One region of the Blautia sp. HCP3S3_B11 genome, then DNA from elsewhere that is predicted to be linked to it. Evidence: riboswitches for the same ligand, from Rfam matches in the RefSeq annotation. Region 1 holds a riboswitch; the other holds the start of a gene.
What was found. A riboswitch is a leader RNA that binds a small molecule or an ion and turns the genes downstream of it on or off. The one in region 1 is predicted to bind thiamine pyrophosphate.
Positions count from the first base shown of each region.

Region 1 (7,193 bases):
ATTTCCCGGAAATTCTCAAGTTTTCCTTGGTATTCTTTCAGAAGAAATAACGGAAGATGGATAAAAGGATGTTCCAGTTTTCTGGCTGTATTTATATAAGTATGAAGCATACAGGGAACATCATATTCCCGGCAGATGTTCAATATTTTCTCTGCCAGAAGAAGATATTCTCCCTCCGGCAGATCTTTTTCTCTCAGTATTATTGCTTTAGGATGACAATTGCATACTCTTTCTATCTGCTCCGGAAAAGGACGTTCACACAGAGATCTGTTGGTCACCGCAATCACATTTTTATAAAAATCAGAGGTACACATAATCATTCATAACCGGCTGAAGATTATGATCCAGAAGCGCTTGATAAACCTCATTTACAGATCTTCCGTCAGAAATCTCAAACTGGTCATCTCCTTTATCTTCTATGTCTTCCACATGGCTTCCGATTCCTGTACTTACGCCAGCTGATATCTTTGTTGCCGCGATACTTACCAGATTATCTCTCACACGCTCGCATTCTCTTGTAGAAACAGTAATGCTTGCAAATGGCATAAATAATCGATATGCACATACTACCTGAAGCAGCTGTGGCTCATGTACATCCATCGGATTGATCCTGTCATTATTAATGATCGGACGAAGTCTCGGACAGGAGAAAGCAATCTCTGCATGAGGATATTTTCGCTGAAGCAACCATGCATGATATCCCGTTGCAAAGGCATCTTTCCGGAAATCATCAAGTCCCAGAAGTGCTGCAAATCCTACGCCTCGCATTCCACCTTTTAATGCACGTTCCTGCGCATTCAGACGATATGGAAAAATACGTTTATGTCCTGCCAGATGCAGAGTCTCATACTTATCGGAATTATATGTTTCCTGAAAAACAGTTACATAATCTGCTCCGCATTCATGCAGATACGCATACTCATCAGAGTTCATCGGATATACTTCAAGACCAATAACTTTGAAATATTTTCTTGCAATTTTACATGCTTCTCCAATATATTTTACGTCCGATTTCGCTCTGCTTTCTCCTGTCAGAATCAGAATTTCCTGTAGTCCTGTCTTTGCGATTGCAGCCATTTCTTTATCGATTTCTTCTTCATTTAACTGTGCCCTGCGAATCTTGTTATGGCAGTTAAATCCACAATAAATACAATAATTTTCGCAGTAATTAGCGATATAAATCGGTGTAAACATATATACACTGTTTCCAAAATGTTTTCTTGTTTCTATCTGTGCTGCCTGTGCAATCTCTTCCAGCAACGGCAATGCTGCCGGAGAAAGCAATGCCTGAAAATCTTTCAAAGTACGGTTATCATGCGCCAATGCCCTGCGCACATCTGCTGCCGTATATTTATCATAATCATATTCCTGCATTGCGGCGACTACCTGCTCCATTACATCTGACTCTTCCAGAACTTCCATTCCAGGAAGATATTTCATATGATCGATTCTGTTTTTTTTCATGTCCTCCAGAATCACTTCATTTACAATACTTTCATTAAAATGTTCCCCGTGTTCTGGAATTGTTTTTGTTTCTGCTTCCATCTTATATTTCCTCCAAATTTATGTAATATGTTATATATACTAAATAAAAATATCTTAATCATGAAGGAATCCCGTCAGCGGAGAAGATGCACTGCCGCCTTTGTCTAATGTACGGCCAAGACCAGACAGATAAGCACTTCTTCCTGCTTCAATAGCTTTCTTAAATGCTTCTGCCATCACCTGTACATCTCCGGCTGTTGCAATCGCAGTATTTGCCATTACTGCTGAAGCTCCCATCTCCATAGCTTCGCACGCCTGGGAAGGTCTTCCGATTCCTGCATCTACAATGATTGGAAGGTCAATCTCATCAATCAGAATCTGTATAAATTCTTTTGTGCAGAGACCTTTATTTGATCCAATCGGAGAGCCCAGCGGCATGATACAGGCTGCTCCTGCGTTTACCAGATCTCTTGCAACATTTAAATCAGGATACATATACGGCATTACCACAAAGCCTTCTTTTACAAGAATCTCTGTTGCTTTGATTGTCTCATAATTATCCGGAAGAAGATATTTAGAATCATGCATAACTTCAATCTTTACGAAATCTCCGCATCCGATCTCTCTTGATAATCTGGCGATACGGACTGCCTCCTGTGCATTTCTTGCTCCTGATGTGTTCGGAAGCAAGGTCACATTCTTTGGAATATAATCCAGAATATTTGCAAGTCCGCCTTCATTTGCGCGACGTAAAGCCAGTGTAATAATCTGTGCATCCGCTTTTTCAATACATGCTTTCACCAGATCCAGTGAAAATTTACCTGATCCCAGAATAAAACGGGAGGTAAATTCATGTCCTCCTAAAACTAATTTGTCCTCGTATTTCTTTTCATTATTTGTGTTTGCAATTGTACTCATTATTTATGTCCTTCTTTCCTGAAATATCATAGTTATTTAATATCTGCATAGATGAGACCAATATCCTCTCTTCACTTTCTCTGCCTGATTAAGACTAATTTGTCTTAGCAGCTTCCGCCACCCATAAAGCTTACTATTTCCATTACGTCTCCATCCTTCAAAACAGTGCTCACATATTCTGTTTTTGGCAGAATTTCTTCATTTAACTCTACTGCGATCTGACTGATCACATATCCATTCTGTTCCAGATATTCTTTCACAGAAAATACACCCGGCAGTTCTTTTTTCGTTCCGTTTACTGTAAACATGTTCTTCTCCTTTCCCGGAAATAAATGGGAGTAAAACAGACATTTTTCCATATTTTCATATCAACGGAACAATATGGAAGAATTTCCAATAGTATAAAAAAGGAGTCCACAAAAGAATGTACCCGCGGTGGTGCACCCCTTCATGAACTCTGTTCACTCTCATTTTTCCAATATTCAATTCAAGTCTACTAACAAGTTGTTTTCTCAAACAATCCTGTTGATACACTATAGCAATTCCACAAAATAATGCAAATTGCTGTAGTTACTGTTCATTTTATATTCGGTAACTACTCCTGTTTCAGATAGATATCATATAGCCACATAAAAAAGGAGATACCAAAGTATCTCCCGTAAATTCACTATCATATACGTTCCTACGTTGGCATTATCCAAATCAGGTATAAGGGTCGAAGTTGATAACTTCCTCTCAGCCTGCTGTCACAAGCTCCCCTGTTCTTTTACAGTAATAAAGTATAATATTTTGCAGTCCACATGTCAACTACATTCTAAGTTTTTTATGAAACTCCTGCAGAGTATCTTTGAGACAGAAAATAAATAATGCCGCCACAGTGAGAAAACTAATCCCCGCACAGACAACCGAAGGATATACCAATCTCACAATTCCCGTCCATACAAGAACTATTGGAATCAGTCCCGCAACACCTGCCTGAACAAGATAAAACAAGTATTCTTCCCGTTCCAGACGGTTCACTTTTGCAATTACAGGAATGGAAAACTGTACCGCCAATGCCCCAAAAGGAAGAACAAAATCTACAGACCAGCCTCTCCATCCGATAAACCAATCCCATAGAATTGCTATCACAGATATAATCAATAGCTGCCACATTTCATTCTTAAGAATGTTCCTTCTTTTAAAATACGCCACCATAACTACCAGCCAGGCACAGGCACATCCCGCACCTGCAAACCAGAACCAGTTTAACATACCGGCGGTCATAAAATTAATCACCCCACAGGCCACTGCTATCGCCAGACACAGAAAGCTGAAAGTCTGAACAATTCTCTGGTTCTCTTTCTTCTCCAGTTTCTGTTTCTCCCCATATCCTGGAAATTCATTCTTCAGTTCCCGATGAACAACCTGTTCTTCACCAAGCATTCTCTGAAAATTTCTCTGAATACTGTTATCCGGTATCTTGGAAGTAAATCCCAGAACCATTTCATCTCCATAAGAACAGGAACACATCTGGAGTGAATTGGTACTGGCAAATATCCCAAAATGCTGAATGCATTCTTTATACTCTTCCGGAAGACGGATAATACCAATATTAGAATAAACTGCAGTAATACTTCTGCTTCCCAGATTAGCGCCTATTATCAGGAAATATTTCTTAAGCTCCAGCGGAACAGCTCTCACAAAAGGATTCTTTTCGATTCTTACATAGCCATTCATATGCATGGCAATTTTATCTTTCACAAGTTCCTGCTCAAACTGCCTTTTTACATCTGCTACTACTTCTTCAAAGGTTGTTGTTTCTGAAAATGTATATCCGACTTCAATCCAGCCAAAGAAGTTTGTCATGGACTGAGACGGAAAATAATTTCTCAGATTCACCGGTATCATTAATGTTACCGGTCGTTTCTGCTGGTTTTTCGGAATTTCTTCTCTGATAGAACATAACATCATTGCAGTTAACAATACTGTGATAGAAGCACCATAAGAACGCGCCTTCTGATGAATATCCTTCACCGAAAGAACCACCTCTGTGATATGCATATCTGAATGAACCAGCTTCTCACCTTTCAGCTTCACTGCTGTCTCTTTCTTCTCTTTATTCTTTGGCATATCAGAAGAATAATACTGCGAAAAACTGTCCTCTTCTTTATCTCCATGAGTGACTTCTTCTGCATTTTCTATTCGCGGAAGATCGTCCTGCGGATGAGCCAGAATAAGATAATTCTGCACCAGTTCCTGCAAAAAATGCATTGCTCCGGTGCCGTCTGTCAATGCATGAAACACCTCGAAGTTAATCCTGTCTTTATCATAAGTCACCTGAAATAAAAGAGATTTTTTATCCGGAATATACAGGCGGCTGCATGGCGGTTCTGTCTCCTGTTTTACAACCGCTCTGATATCTCTGTGTTCCAGATAAAACCAGAACAATCCTTTTCGCAAAACTGCCTGAAACAATGGATATTTCTCCATTGTCTGATCCAGCGCGGATTGAAGAATTTCTCCGTCGACCTTTTCTTTTAACTGACAGTAAAAACGAAATACTCTGGTATCATTTTTTCCGCTTACCAGTGGAAATGCCAGTGCTGCATTATCCAGTTTTCTCCATTTTGAATATCCTGTATCCATAGTTTTCCTGCTTTCTTTTTCATTATCCTCTGATTCATTCCAACTCTATATTTATAGCAATCCCACAAAATAATGCAAATAAGAAGTCCAGCAGAGTGCGAAGGACAAGAAAGATATCTGCAGGCGTGCTGACGCACAACAAAGATATCTGACGCGGGACTTCACGCTCTGATGGTCTGGATTAATTGCATTATTTTGGGGAATTGCTATAGTGCAACACACTCTAAGCCTTTATATACAAGTCCCAGAAATAAAATACAGCGTTCCCTGCACTAATTTTAGTTAAACAAATAGACGCAACCACTTTCACCACTTGCTTAATTCGATTAAAGGATTTTCTCATAACTTTTATTCAAAAATCCATTAATATACTGGAAGCTTTCCTGTACATGCAGAAACTTAATCCCCAGTGCAAAAAATCCATGAAACGCTCCGTGAATTCTATAGACTTCCACATGATTTCCTGCCGCCTGAAGCTTTCTTCCATATACTTCCCCTTCGTCTCTGAGAGGATCATATTCTGCTGTAAGAATTAATGTTTCCGGCAGATTTCTCAGATTTTTTTCAAGAATCGGCGCAAAGTATGGGTTCTGTCTGTCCTCTGCTGTCCTTTGATAAAGAGTAAGATAATCCTCCATTTTTACCGCTGTCAGCAGATAATCACTGCCATTTTCATGTACCGATCTGTATGGTGATTCCTCTGTATAACAGTTTCCCAATGCCGGATAGATAAGTATCTGCCGGCGCGGTGTAAATTCACCTCTGTCTCTCGCCATCAGACACACTGCCGCAGTCAGATTTCCACCCGCACTGTCACCGATGATCGTAATCTTCTCGGGGTCTGTATTCAGAATCAGCTGGTTCGTATAAAGCGCTTTTGCCGCAGCATAACAATCCTCCAATGGAATCGGAAATTTATGTTCCGGCGCCAGCCTGTATTCTACGGAAACCACGATATGTGCAGTTGCCTGAGCCATTCTGGAGCAGACACGATCATAATTCTCCACACTCTCAGTTACCCAGCCTCCGCCATGGAAGAACAGCAGAATTGGAAAGGTATTTCCTTCCACAATCCCTGCCTGCATCGCTTCCTCCGTCGGAAAATACAATCTGATCGGTACTTCATAATCGCCATTATAAACTTTGGCATCCAGTTTTTTCAAAAAAATACGTGTGGCATCCAACTGTTTCAGGTCTGCCATTTTTCTGGAATTTTCTACCTCTATATTTCCATAGGAAAGTGTACGCAGAATTGCTTTCATTGTCTTTGATATCAATATTTTTATTTCCTTTCTACCATATATAATCAGTCGTGACGCTCCTCTTTATTATCATATGTTTCACAGAACCTAGCAGCAAATGCCGGTGATTCATTATGTACATAAAGATGTGAAATATCACCAAATGCACTGATGCGGAAGCTCGCAATTCCTTCTCTTCGCTCCTCGGTATTTATTGTTGTAACAGAACTTGGTGCAGCACAAAATCCATGCCACATCACCATCGGAGACACACTTAACAGATGACTAAGTAACACACACTCCAGACCAAAATGGCAGAAAAATACCAGCGTATCATTATTTGATTTCGTAACTCTATAGTAATGTCCCTCCCGCACATATCCATGAAACGACAGAAGTTCATCAAACTTTCCCGTTACATAGTCATAATAGCCTTTTGCATCCGCTTTCTGTAATCTTTCGTTTTCAAACCAGTGGTCATACTGATAAAATCGCTCGTCCTTCGTCCAGTCCTGCGGAAGCCAGTCCCATAAGATAATCTTTCGGTCTGTAACATCAGGACGGTCGATCAGAACATCAAACTCTTTCAGCCAGTCACATTCTACAGCAGTGCGATTCATCTTTTTCAAGGTCAGAGAAGCGGTGTCTTTTGCTCTTCCAAGTGGAGAAACATAGAACTCTTTTACATCAAGCTTTGACAATTTTTCTGAGAGATATTCTACCTCTTTCCATCCTTTCTCAGTAAGTGAATCAATTGAATAATCTGGATCTCCATGTCGTACGATTATTAATCTCATTTGTATTTTTCCTTTCTACAAAAAGACTCTTATTATATTACATATCAGTTTTCATTGTATCTTTTATCTATAACTGATATATCATTATAATAAGAGTCTTACATATTCTATCTTATGTGTCAAG
Region 1 is NZ_JBQHVP010000023.1:26,133-33,325, reverse strand. It holds gene ACTNC0_RS15815 (thiamine phosphate synthase) at 1-320, opposite strand, end outside; gene thiH (2-iminoacetate synthase ThiH) at 301-1,545, opposite strand; gene ACTNC0_RS15805 (thiazole synthase) at 1,600-2,403, opposite strand; gene thiS (sulfur carrier protein ThiS) at 2,508-2,711, opposite strand; TPP riboswitch at 3,065-3,173, opposite strand; gene ACTNC0_RS15795 (DUF6320 domain-containing protein) at 3,211-5,031, opposite strand; gene ACTNC0_RS15790 (alpha/beta hydrolase) at 5,358-6,293, opposite strand; gene ACTNC0_RS15785 (histidine phosphatase family protein) at 6,338-7,069, opposite strand.

Region 2 (7,193 bases), on a different contig from region 1:
TGCCTTGTATGATCGCTTCATTGGTCGCATCTGGGTTTGCTGCCGGAATGGGAGTTACGCCGGAGGCTTTTCATGTGGTGGATATTCCAGAGCTGACGATTGAGACTGGCTTGAAAATGGGAGTTGTGGCATGTGGATGTGCAGTGGTCAGTATTGTATTTTGTATGGTATTGAACGGTGTTGCAGGGGTTTATACAAGATGGATTAAAAATTCGTATGTCCGCGTAGTTGTGGGTGCCTGTCTTGTAATTGGAATTACATTGCTTCTCGGGACAACAGATTATATGGGAGCTGGTGCAGAACTGATTGAGAAAGCAGTGGAAGAAGGTCAGGCACGGCCATTGGATTTCTTCTGGAAGCTGATTTTGACCGCATTGACGATGCGTGCAGGATTTCGTGGTGGTGAGATTGTACCATCATTTTGTATCGGGGCAACGTTTGGATGTGTGATGGGAAACTGGCTGGGACTTTCACCGTCTATCTGTGCGGCATGTGGTATGGCGGCTGTGTTCTGCGGAGTAACGAACTGTCCGATTACATCGATTTTGATTGCATTTGAGATGTTTGGATTTAAGGGTGTTTCTTTTTATCTGATCGCGGTGTCTATCAGTTATGCGGCTTCAGGATATTATGGGCTGTATAAGGATCAGACGATCGTGTATTCAAAGTATAAGGCGAAATATGTGAATAGGCATACGAGGTTTTAAAGATATATTTATTCTGGAACTTCCGCATAAACAGACAGAGTCTGCATTGCAGTATTGGAAGAGTGAGATTATCCGTTTCAAGGAATATCTGGAGAAGAAATTTAAATTTGACCGTTCTAAGGTTCCGGCAGAGATTGATGCACTGACAGCGAAGGTAAAAGAAGAATATGCAGCAGGCAAGAATGAAGGAAAGAAACATCGTATTCTGATCACAGGATGTCCAATGGGCGGAGCTACGATGAAAGTTGTGAAGGCCATTGAAGAAAACGGCGGTGTGGTTGTTGCTTTTGAAAACTGTTCCGGTGCAAAGAGTGTGGACAGACTGATTATTCTCAGTCGGATATGGGACAGCTGAATACACGAATTGCTGCGTTGATCGAGATGCTGTAAACTTAACAGAACTGGTTATAAAAGCATGAGAATCTTTCAAAAATAGAAAGAGTTTGCATGCTTTTTGCATTGCAGGAAAGATTAAGAAATGGTAAAGTAAATGCTGTGCTGTAAAATTAAAAATAGGATTTTACTATAAATAAGTGGCAGTTACGGAGATTAAGGATAACGCTGCGAATGAAAAACCTATGAAAAATTGAGGGAAAGAAGGAGAATTTTACTTGGAAAAAAATAATCAAGGTACGCAGGAAGCGAACTCACTGGGACAAAATCCACTTGGTGTAGTACCGATGGGTGGACTGATCGCAAAGTTTGCGATTCCTGCGATTATCAGTATGCTGGTCAGCGCAATGTACAATATTGTGGACCAGATTTTTATCGGACAGGGTGTGGGAATGCTGGGAAATGCAGCTACCAATGTGGCATTTCCTGTTACGACGATTGCCACTTCACTGGCGTTGCTTCTGGGAATCGGAGGTGCGTCGAATTATAATCTGGAAATGGGAGCAGGACGGGAGAAGAAGGCCAGTGGGATTGCAGGTACGGCTTTATCTTCACTGGTAATCAGTGGTGTGATTCTTGCGGTGATTGTTCTGGTGTTTTTGAAACCGTTGCTGACATTGTTTGGGGCAACTACGGATGTGATGCCGTATGCGGTTGATTATACAGGAATTACTGCATTTGGACTTCCGCTTTATATTTTGTCTGTTGGCGGCAATCATGTTGTCAGAGCGGACAGAAGCCCGACTTATTCTATGACTTGTATTATGATAGGTGCGGTTATCAATACGATTCTTGATCCATTATTTATTTTTGTATTTGGCTGGGGAATTAAGGGCGCTGCATGGGCAACTGTGATTGGGCAGATCGTTTCTGGAATTCTGGTAGTTGTATATTTTTGGAAATTCCGAAATATGAGTCTGACAAGTGAGATGCTGAAACCGAGAATGAGATACCTGAAGGCAATTATTTCACTGGGGCTTGCTTCCTGTATTAACCAGATTGCCATGGCAATTGTGCAGATCGTGCTGAATAATATTCTGCGTTATTATGGCGGAAATTCGGTTTATGGAAGTGATATTCCGATTGCGTGTGTTGGAGTTATTTCTAAGGTAAATCAGGTATTTATGGCTATCTGCATTGGAATTTCTCAGGGAAGTCAGCCAATCTGGGGATTTAATTACGGAGCGAAAAAATATGACAGAGTTCGACAGGCGTATCGTTATTCTGTAACTGCCTGTACGGTAATCGCAACGATATTCTTTTTATGTTTCCAGCTGTTTCCACACCAGATTGTGGGGATTTTTGGAACAGGAAGTGAGTTGTATTTCCAGTTTGCGGAACGTTATCTGAAAATCTTTATGTTTATGACATTTGCAAATGGAATTCAGCCAATGTCATCCGGATTCTTTACATCTATTGGAAAAGCGAAGCTGGGTATTGTTATGTCGCTGACACGACAGGTAATTTTCCTGTTGCCATTGATTGTTATCTTCCCGTTATTTATGGGAATTGATGGCGTGATGTATGCAGGTCCGATCGCTGATGCTGCGGCATTTGTGCTGGCGATTGTGTTTGCCAGAAAAGAGTTGGCGAAGATGCGTGGAGTAGAAGCGTAAGAAACTTAAGAGATATAATAGAGTAGCAAAAGTTAAATGTTATAAAAGCATACAGAATAAGAAATTTTTTATTTTAGTAAAAGAAAAAGTCCTTCCGAGATTAACGAGATAAGAATTTATCTGAAGCATCTGGAAGGACTTTTTTAGATAAGGGGGTATTTTTAAGTCGCTTTCAATACATAGTTTTACACGGAATAACTGTTATGCAGTTTATTCGGAGAGACTTACTTGATTCGGCTAAAAAATATCCTGCGGTGCAAGATTATAAAACTGATCGAACAGTTCCACCTGGAAACTTCCGGGACCGGAGCTGTTTTTTTCTGCTTTTTCCCCGGCAATGCCAAATTCTGTAGCAGCAGATACGGCAGCAGTGAACGGATCGGTAACTGCCAGATAAGTAGCACAGATCATTCCAAGCATACATCCGGTTCCGGTAATCTGCGACATGGCAGGAGTGCCGCGCGTAATGAATGTACATTTGTCGGCTGAGACAACCATATCTTCTTTTCCGGTAATAAGGAGTGTGGTGTTCCACTGAGCTGCTTTTTCCTGGAAGAGTTCCAGCAGGTGGAAACGGTTGGCGTCTGTGAGCGTATCCTGTGTACCTGCGTCGATACCGATCGCGTGAGCGGTCTGTCCGGACATCGCAAGGAGTTCGGACATATTTCCTTTTAGAAGTTCTGGCATATGAATGCTCATAAGTTTTTGCGCAAATTCATAGCGAAGAGTGCTACATGCAGTTCCTACCAGATCGAGCATGACTGGAATGTGAATGATGCCAGCAGTTTTTAAGGATTTCGGCATGGACTCCATACGGGCATCGGTGATGTTCCCGAGGTTTAATGCCAGTGCCTGCGCGTGGCTGGTGATTTCGGCTACTTCCGCAGGGTGTTCTGCCATGATTGGGCGGCCTCCTGCCGCCAGGATGATATTGGCACAGTCATGGATAGAAATCGGATTAGTGATGCAGTGAATCAGCGGCTGTGCTGCTCTGGTAAGTTGTCTGGTTCTTGTCTGATTTTCGATCATATACTTTTGCTCCAAGGCTTTGCTGAAATTTGGCAAGCATTCCTGAGTGGCTTAATGCTTTCAGGAAGAAGTAGGCGATGGTACCGCCCATGCAGGTTGCTGCCAGAAACATTGGTGTGTAAAAGAATGCGTTCAGTCCACTTCTTCCCATAAGAAATGCCATGACAGGATAGGAAACCAGAGAACCGATAATGCCGGTTCCGAAGATTTCACCGATCACTGCGCAGATGATTTTTCCATGGGATGCGCGGTAGAAAACACCGGATAAAAATGCACCGAATACGGCACCTGTCAGTGCCAGTGGTGGGATACCCATAAACATCATACGGATAATTCCGATGAGAGTGGCACACAGAAGTGAATACCATGGTCCCAGAAGTACGGAACAGACGATGTTGATCAGGTGTGCGGTCGGGCACATTCCCTCGATTCTCAGAATTGGTGAAATGACTACGCCGATGGCAACCATCATGGCGAGCATGACCATTCGGAATGTTTTTGCTCTGTCTGTGTTCATTGTGAACCTCCTTAAGTTGTGGAATATAAAAAATCTGCCGGAATAATACACTGGCAGATTTCGATTCATTCATACATTCCCTACGCTGGCATTATCCATATCAGGTGCGGTCGAAGATATATCTTCCTCTCAGCCTGTTACACAGGCTCCCGTTGTTATTATCCATATGCAAATTTTTTACTGCTGTTAGAGCGTGTTTGAAAAATCTCCCATAAATTGTGACGCATATCTTGTAGAAAGCCTTTTTCAAACACGCTCTAGGGTAACACAACAGTATGGAAAAGTCAATGAGAGATGATTGTAACTGGTTTTGGTTCGTGTTACAATTTAACCGAATCAAGTAAGTCCCCTGCTTCAATTGCGAGAAGCAATAAGCAGTGGGTGGGACTTGCTTGTATCAGGAGGGGTACAAGCCCCTCCTGATAAACTGCGGAGCAGTTATTCGGTTATGAGCAAGTAGCGAAAGCGGATTGCGAATATCCGATTGACTCAAATCAAACAAGCAGCGAAGGCGAATTGTGCATATTCGCCTGGTCTGTAAACTAAGGTCAGGAGGATACGGTCATGGCAAAAAAATTTTGCATTACAGGAACTTGTGTTCCGGAGAAAACTGTAAATGACTGGAGCAGCCCTCTTTCTGAAAAGTTTCCAATGCGTTCGCTTGGAATGAAAATCACATTTTTCTTTCTTTTCTCGGACTGCTGAGAGAGAAATATCTGAAATGGCAGCAGGGGAAGGATTCTACATTTCAGTCAGTGGTTCTGGCAGGTGTGTATGATGTAAAAACTTTAAAACTAAAACTGCATCCACAGGAGGAATCAAAGTATAACAGTCCATGGAATATAGCAGTAGATTTTCGTCTGGACATGAGCTTTTCAGTTAAAGATATTGAAAGCATGCTGAATGAATATGAGCAGGATTATCAGACGGGAATGAATATCCGGGAAATCAGTCAGCTGATTTATGATTATACAAGCGGTTACCCGTATCTTGTTTCGCGGATATGCCAGATTATGGATGAGAGGATTTTGGGAACGGATGAATTTTTGACAAATGTGTTGGTATGGACGAGGGCAGACAGGAGGAAAAATAATGTTGACGGAAGTTGACTTGCACAACATAATATAGATATAAACACTGTTCAGATAAATTTTGTACGGTAAAAACGAAATAAATGGAGGGATTTTTACATGAAGGTATTAAACTATGGCTCATTAAATGTGGATTATGTATATTCTGTGGACCACATTATTGTAGGCGGTGAGACTCAGCATTCGTCTAAGCTGGAAGTTTTCAGCGGCGGAAAGGGACTGAACCAGTCTATTGCTCTGGCAAAGGCGGGAGTTCCTGTTTATCATGCCGGGATTGTTGGAACAGATGGGGATATTCTTCTGGATGCATGTAAGGAAGCAGGGGTAGATACCAGATATATCCGCAGAATGCCGGTAAAAGGCGGTCATACCATGATTCAGGTAGATAAGAATGCGCAGAACTGTATTATTCTTTATGGTGGAACTAATCAGATGCAGACGAAGGAATTTGTGGATGAAGTTCTGGCAGATTTCGGAGAGGGCGATTACCTGATTTTACAGAATGAAATCAATATGCTGGACTATATTATTGACCAGGCTTATGAGAAAAAGATGAAAATTGTAATGAATCCGTCACCGTTTGATGATAAGCTGAGTACCTGCGATCTTAGTAAGGTGTATCTGTTTCTTTTGAATGAAATTGAAGGAGAGCAGATTACCGGATTTAAAGATAAAGATCAGATTCTGGATGCCATGGCAGAGAAATTCCCAAATGCCTGTTTTGTACTGACATTGGGCAGTGATGGGGCAGTTTATTATGATGGGAAAGAGAAAGTTTTCCAGGATATTTTTAAGGTAAAAGCGGTGGATACCACAGCGGCCGGTGATACGTTTACAGGATACTTTATTGCGGCAACTATCGAAGGAAGAAGCATTCAGGAAGCTTTGAGAATGGCTGCAAAGGCATCTTCCATTGCAGTTTCAAGACCGGGAGCGACACCGTCTATTCCGGAAATTAAGGAAGTAAAAAAGGAACTGGGAATCAAGTAAGTCCTTTGTTTCAATTGTGAATATCCGCCTGACGCTATTTATATCTGTACCGAATCTTCGGTTCGTGTTATGATTAACGGGTAAAAGACAGGTTGCATATATTATAGCAGTGTTTGTAAGTAGTTTAGACTGAAACGTAATATGTAAAATGTCAGGACAGAAAGGCAGGTTAAATCTGATGAAACAGGAAAATTACATAAAGGGTATGATAATGATCATCCTGTCGGCGTTTTTCTTTGCTTGTATGAATGTGAGTGTGCGTCTGGCAGGTGATTTGCCGTCAGTGGAGAAGAGCTTTTTTAGAAATCTGGTGGCGGCGGTGTTTGCGGCGATTATTTTGTGCAAAAATCGTACGGCACCGAAGGTTGATAAGAAATATTGGGGACCGTTGGTTCTTCGTTGCGTCTGCGGTACGTTGGGGATTCTTTGTAACTTTTACGCGATCGATCATTTATTGGTGGCAGATGCTTCGATTTTGAATAAGTTGTCTCCGTTTTTTGCAATTATTTTTTCTTTCTTGTTGTTAAAGGAGAAAATTAAACCAGCGCAGGCAGCTTGTGTGGCGTTGGCATTTATCGGCTGTCTGTTTGTGGTGAAGCCGGGATTTCATAATGCAGCACTGATACCGGCACTGATTGGAGTGTGCGGTGGACTTGGAGCTGGAATTGCGTATACGATGGTTCGTGTGCTTGGAACGCATGGTGTGAAGGGACCGGTCATTGTGTTTTACTTTTCCTTCTTCTCCTGTCTGTCGGTGGTTCCATGGATGGTATTTCATTTTACGCCGATGAGTATGAAACAGCTTGTCACATTACTGATGGCCGGGCTGTTTGCTGCAGGTGGGCAGTTT
Region 2 is NZ_JBQHVP010000026.1:2,736-9,928, forward strand. It holds gene ACTNC0_RS16525 (chloride channel protein) at 1-707, shown strand, start outside; partial or broken gene ACTNC0_RS16530 (2-hydroxyacyl-CoA dehydratase) at 703-1,035, shown strand; gene ACTNC0_RS16535 (MATE family efflux transporter) at 1,388-2,716, shown strand; gene thiM (hydroxyethylthiazole kinase) at 2,954-3,745, opposite strand; gene thiW (energy coupling factor transporter S component ThiW) at 3,675-4,262, opposite strand; TPP riboswitch at 4,322-4,425, opposite strand; gene ACTNC0_RS16550 (DUF6783 domain-containing protein) at 4,456-4,560, shown strand; gene ACTNC0_RS16555 (hypothetical protein) at 4,827-4,967, shown strand; gene ACTNC0_RS16560 (hypothetical protein) at 5,033-5,371, shown strand; gene ACTNC0_RS16565 (ribokinase) at 5,453-6,343, shown strand; gene ACTNC0_RS16570 (DMT family transporter) at 6,522-7,193, shown strand, end outside.
Region 2: it holds a riboswitch for thiamine pyrophosphate, as region 1 does, so the genes downstream of both, thiW (energy coupling factor transporter S component ThiW) here and thiS (sulfur carrier protein ThiS) in region 1, are expected to answer to the same signal.